DNA from 2 places in the Anaerobacillus sp. ABR4_321 genome. Region 1 is predicted to be linked to the other one. Evidence: riboswitches for the same ligand, from Rfam matches in the RefSeq annotation. Region 1 holds a riboswitch; the other holds the start of a gene.
What was found. A riboswitch is a leader RNA that binds a small molecule or an ion and turns the genes downstream of it on or off. The one in region 1 is predicted to bind FMN.
Positions count from the first base shown of each region.

Region 2: linked by a shared signal. The riboswitch ahead of ribD (bifunctional diaminohydroxyphosphoribosylaminopyrimidine deaminase/5-amino-6-(5-phosphoribosylamino)uracil reductase RibD) and the one ahead of ACXADT_RS00135 (ECF transporter S component) in region 1 are both predicted to bind FMN.

Region 1 covers NZ_JBSWTK010000001.1:27,865-30,986, forward strand. Annotated here, with positions in the region: gene spoIIP (stage II sporulation protein P) at 1-352, opposite strand, end outside; gene ACXADT_RS00130 (c-type cytochrome) at 527-901, shown strand; FMN riboswitch at 1,073-1,208, shown strand; gene ACXADT_RS00135 (ECF transporter S component) at 1,356-1,937, shown strand; gene ACXADT_RS00140 (amidase family protein) at 2,056-3,122, shown strand, end outside.
Region 2 covers NZ_JBSWTK010000001.1:2,264,162-2,267,283, reverse strand. Annotated here, with positions in the region: gene ribE (riboflavin synthase) at 1-22, opposite strand, end outside; gene ribD (bifunctional diaminohydroxyphosphoribosylaminopyrimidine deaminase/5-amino-6-(5-phosphoribosylamino)uracil reductase RibD) at 3-1,103, opposite strand; FMN riboswitch at 1,235-1,391, opposite strand; gene ACXADT_RS11720 (peptidylprolyl isomerase) at 1,465-1,899, opposite strand; gene lysA (diaminopimelate decarboxylase) at 1,991-3,122, opposite strand, start outside.

The sequences.
Region 1 (3,122 bases):
CATACAGAGCAAAGCCCGGAAGCTCACTACCAAGGAGACTTCGGATGTCGCCTGGTTTGATGCTCGTGATAAACTGAAACGCAACAAGAGATAGAGCTGGCGGTTCACTTCCTGCCGGTAATACTTGCGTTAAATAATGATTTTCCGTTCCCATGGCATAAATGATCGCCTCGTTTGAAAAGCTCGTTACCCAATCGTGCATCATCGATGAAGAAAATCGATATTTTGTTTCGGACGAAGAGATAAATCCTGCAACGATAAATAAGCTGATTAAGCTAATGATCATAAGGAATGAAAGTGTTCTAAGCATACTGTTACTAGGATTCTGAAAAAGTTTAGCATTTTGTTTCATACGCTCTCTCCCCCACCGTCTTCTTACTCTATGTCTATGAAATCACCAATTACATTAGAAGATTTTTTTACTAGCAATAGTAGAAACGTATATGTTTCAAAATAGATGCAAAATATATTTGATAATTGAATGTGCGAAAAGTATGATTAAGATAGGATAGGGGAGGTGAACAGAATGGGAAAATCATCGGCGTACATTGCTTCGACAATTTTGTTCCTAGCGATCGTTGTAGGCTTTACATACTGGCTAACAACAACGGAAGAACATGCCGGCTCTGAAGGCGGTCATGGCGAGAAAACGGAAGAATCTGCTGGGGAAGATTCAGCAGGAGGAGAAGCAGAGAAAATCTACTCTCAGAACTGTGCTTCCTGTCACGGTGGAGACCTTGGTGGAGGAGCAGGTCCTGCACTAAATGCTGTAGGTGGCAAGTATTCTAAGGACGAAATCCTCGACATCATCAAGAATGGTAAAGGTGGCGGAATGCCAGCTGGTTTGATTCAAGGTGAAGAAGCTGAGATGGTTGCCGCATGGCTAGCCGAAAAAAAATAGTATTGTAATAAAAAGCTTTCTGTTCACTCAACAGAGAGCTTTTTATTATTTCTAAACGATGTTGTAATCAAGCTATTTTGAAAGCGCTATTATAGAATAGCTTGAATTCAAGATGTTTTTGTTGAGTTATCAGCTCTCGCCGTGTATAATAAAGCTGTAAAATATTATACGAACTATCTTCGGGGCAGGGTGCAATTCCCGACCGGCGGTGAAGGAGCAATTTCCTTAAGCCCGCGAGCCTGTTTTTTGGGCAGGATCTGGTGAAAATCCAGAGCCGACAGTACAGTCTGGATGGGAGAAGATGGTGGAGTAGCAAGCTTTCTATTGAAAAAATAGACGATAAGCTTGCTTATTTCCCCATGCCGACTACCATGAGCCCCATACTCATGGTTTTTTTCGTGCATAGGGCCACATCTCCTTTTCGATGGTTCAAATATCAAAGGAGCAATGTCATATGAAAACTGTATCAAAGACACAGCGCATGATTGTTGTCGCAATGTTCAGTAGTATCTCCTATCTATTGATGCTACTAGATTTTCCGCTACCTGGATTTCCTGTTTTCCTTCAGATTGATTTCAGCGATATTCCAGCACTCTTTGTGGCGATCCTTTATGGACCTGCCGCAGGTATACTAGTTGAAGCGATAAAGAATCTTATTCATTACGGTATACAAGGAAGTTTCACTGGTGTCCCTGTAGGTCAACTTGCTAACTTTATCGCAGGTGTTTTCTTTATCGTACCGACTTCCATTGTATTCAGGAAGTTTAATCAGACTCAGAAAGGACTTACGATTGGGCTTATTCTAGGTACTCTATTGATGTCAGCAATGATGGGATTGTTGAACTATCTCTTGATCCTACCGGCCTATACGTGGTTCATGGGGTTTGAGGCGATGTCTGACTCAGCTCGTCAAGCACTTGTTCTAAAAGGAATTACACCGTTTAACCTTATAAAAGGTTTCATTGTAGCTAGCATATTCATCGCATTCTTTATTAAGTTAAAACCCTGGTTTGCAAAACAAACGAGGCTTGCCTAATAAATTCGAGCGCGTATCCACACCGGATACGCGTTTTTATTTTGACCTATTTTCCAATTGAAGGAAAACTACTTTCGTTTGTTGAATACGTAAAAAAGTAGAAAAGGAGGCTCCTACTATGGTAACCATCGATTGGCTTGAAAAGTCGACCATTTTAGATTTACAACAAGCGATGTTTGAAGGGACGATAACATCCTACGAGCTTGTTTGTTTATACTTAGAACAAATCTCAACGTACAATTCCGAAATTAATGCAGTGTTGGAAATGAACCCTGATGCCTTATTCATTGCAGAAGGACTTGATCGGGAACGACATATACAGGGACCAAGAAGCCTCTTACACGGAATCCCTATCCTACTGAAAGATAACATCAATACAGGTGACAACATGCATACGAGTGCAGGTTCTTCCCTCCTTTCCAATTCATTCGGGAGAGATGATGCGTTTCTTGTTAAGAAACTAAGACGTGCGGGAGCGGTTATCCTTGGGAAGACCAACATGACCGAGTGGGCAAACTTCATGAGTGACTCGATGCCGAATGGATATAGCTCGAGAGGCGGTCAAGTTTTAAATCCATATGGACCAGGATCCTTGGACGTTGGAGGTTCGAGCTCTGGCTCAGCGGCTGCAGTTGCATGCCATTTCGCAACTGCTTCTATCGGTACTGAAACAAATGGATCGATCCTAAACCCTGCAAGCTCAAACTCAACTGTTGGGATTAAACCAACTGTTGGATTGGTGAGTAGACAAGGAATTATTCCGATCTCATCATCTCAAGATACTGCAGGACCCATTACGAGAAACGTTACCGATGCTGCAATTCTATTAGGTATTTTAGCAGGACAAGATGAGAAAGATCCTTCTACTCTTAGTGCACCCTCTCAAAGTGACTATACGCCTTATCTTTTCAAACCTACCTTTGAAACCATCAAGCTTGGCGTAATAAAGAATGGATACTATGACGAAATGCATCCTGAAGAACAAGAGCAGTTTGATTTTGCTATTACAGCATTACAAGAAGCAGGGTGTTCCGTCTCCGAATTTAAAGAGATCGTTTCCGATCAAGAAAAACTAGAAAATGACTATAACGTGCTTTTATATGAATTTAAAGCAGGAATCGATGCATACCTTGCTAACGAAACAAGATCTGAAACCAAGCTCAACTTAAATACAATCGTAGACTA
Region 2 (3,122 bases), 2.2 Mb from region 1:
CTTCAACGATACCTGTAAACATCACTGCACCTCCGCTTCGATATGATCTTAATGTCGTCCCCTATTTGTTCAACGCTCTCGATCGTAAGTTCCAGTGTATCTTGCATTGTGGCAATTCCATTTCCTTCAAACGATGTCGGTGCACCTGTACCACCGATCAGCTTAGGGGCTACGTACGTGATCACTTTTTGAAAAGCTCCCGCTTCCAAAAAACTACCGTTGATCGTAGGTCCACCTTCTACAAAAACAGAAGTGACTCCACGATCACCTAGCATATGCAATACATCATCAATTGAAATAGAGTCACCTTCCACTGCAAGAACAGTTACGTGCTGAGAGAACATTCTTTTTGTTTCATTTTTAGCCTTTTTAGTCGTAATAATCCAAGTTTCCACAGAGTCATCTTGTAAAACAACAGCATCAGAAGGAAGCCTTAACGTTCGATCGAGAATAACTCTTATAGGACTTATCCCTTCACCATACCTTGTTGTAAGAGAGGGATCGTCCTTCTCCACGGTTCCGACACCTACGAGTATCGCATCGTGTTGATGACGTTCTGCATGAACATCTTGCCTGGCTTCGCTTCCAGTAATCCATTTGCTTTCTCCTGTTTTAGTGGCTACTTTACCATCTAATGAAACGGCCGATTTTAGTGTCACATAAGGACGGTTCGTCTCTATGTAGTGAAAGAACACGTCATTTAGAGAGTACGCTTCTTCTTCAAGTAAGCCTACATGAACTGTTATACCAGCGTCCTTCAACCGCTCTATCCCTCTTCCTCCTACGAGAGGATTTGGATCTTGCATTGCTACATGCACCTCTGTGATACCAGCATCTATTAATGCATTAGCACACGGAGGGGTTTTTCCATGGTGACTACAAGGTTCTAACGTCACATAAGCAGTTGCTCCCTTTGCTTTTTCGCCTGCCATTCTAAGTGCATAAACCTCAGCATGTGGCTCACCTGCTTTTAAATGGGCACCCATTCCAACTATTCTTCCTTCACTGACGATAACAGCCCCAACAGCTGGATTTGGAGCTGTTTGACCCACCGTATTTCTCGCGAGTTCAATCGCCATCTTCATATAATCTTTATTATTCACATGTATCATCTCCTAACGAATCAATTGGGGTTAAGAGATAAAAAAAGCCTCCCGATTAGATAGGGAGGCTTTAAAAAGAGTATACCAAATAAGCCTTTTGAACGTACTTCTTCAAAAGGATCGGCAAACTTTTACTCCTTCTCCCATCCAGACTATACTGTCGGTCCTGGTCTTTCACCAGATCCACCGTTTACAAAAAGCAAACGGGTCACGGACTTAGTTGATTACTCAATAGAGTGATCAAGCATTACCGCCGGTTGGGAATCTCACCCTACCCCGAAGGAAAGTTCTATACAATTGTCAATGTGATTGCTTTAAGGAAAGTGGTTAATCTCCTTACAACAACCTTAAAGTCTGTAACTTACTCTTCCCAGACTTTCACTTCTTTCATAACATCACCTTGCTTGATGCGAAGAACAGTATCCATTCCTTCTGTTACTTGACCGAATACTGTATGAACACCATCAAGGTGAGGCTGTGGTTCATGTACTAGGAAGAACTGACTACCGCCAGTGTTCTTACCAGCATGAGCCATAGAAAGGGATCCAGCTACATGTTTATGAGGATTACCTTCTGTTTCACAATCGATTGTATAGCCAGGGCCGCCCATACCAGTGCCTGTTGGGTCTCCACCTTGTGCAACGAATCCAGGAATGACACGGTGGAAGTTAACACCGTTATAGAAGCCTTCATTTGCTAGTTTTTCAAAGTTAGCTACAGTGTTTGGCGCTTCTTCTGGGAAGAATTCAATTTGAATTACTTCGCCATTTTCAAATGCGATTGAACCTTTTTTCATTAAAAATATCCTCCTGCGTAAACAATTTGCTTAAAAGCTCTTTCATTATAGCATAAGAGATGCATTTACCATATGAATTAACTTTAGGAAACTATTTTGATATAACCATTTTTTTTAAAGGTCTGTCATATTGAATTAAATCTTCATATGATTCTCTTTCAACTACAAGGCTTGATTCTCCATCTTCTACAAAAACAACAGCTGGCTTTGGTAGTCGATTGTAATTATTCGCCATCGAATACCCATATGCTCCGGTGGAAAAGACAATCATCACGTCCCCTGCGATCGCGCGCTGAAGCTGACAGTCCCAAATCAACATATCACCGGATTCGCAGCACTTTCCTGCGATTGAATACAGGTGATCTTTCGGTTCATTCATTCGATTTACGATCGATGCCTCATACTTTGCGTTATATAAAGCAGGACGAAGATTGTCACTCATCCCCCCATCAACAGCAAGGTAATTCCTTAGTTCCGGAACATTTTTATGAGAGCCAACGGTGTACAATGTAGACCCAGCTTCACCGACAAGAGAGCGGCCAGGTTCAATCCAGATTTCTGGCATCGACATGTTGCTATGCTCGATTTGCTTTTTTACAGCATCCGTCATGGCATCGATGTAGTTCTGAGGAGAGATCGGTTGATCTTCGTGGTTGTATCGAATACCAAACCCGCCACCTAAATTCAGCACCCGGGGCTCATACCCAAACGCTTCATTCCAGCGATGGAGGTAACTATAGATCTTGTCGATCGCCATCACAAATCCTGTCGTTTCAAATATTTGAGATCCGATATGGCAATGAAGGCCAAGCAGGTGAATGTTACTCATTTTTAACGCCGTATCGATCGCTTGCTCTACTTGACCACTCTGTAAATCGAATCCAAACTTTGAATCTTCTTGACCCGTAAGAATATAGTCATGTGTGTGTGCTTCGATCCCAGGCGTTATTCTTAAGAGCACATTCGTTGAAACCTCTTCTTCTGCTGCTAGCTGTTCGAGTAACGAAAGCTCATAAAAGTTATCGACCACAAAACAACCAATCCCAGCTTTTAGAGCCATCCTTATTTCTCTTTCGCTTTTATTGTTACCATGAAAGTGAATCCGGTCGACTGGAAACCCTGCTTGTAAAGCCGTATATAATTCTCCTCCAGAGACAACATCAAGACTCAACCCTTCTTCTTCCGCTAGTTGAATCATCGCAATACAAGAGAATGCTTTACTC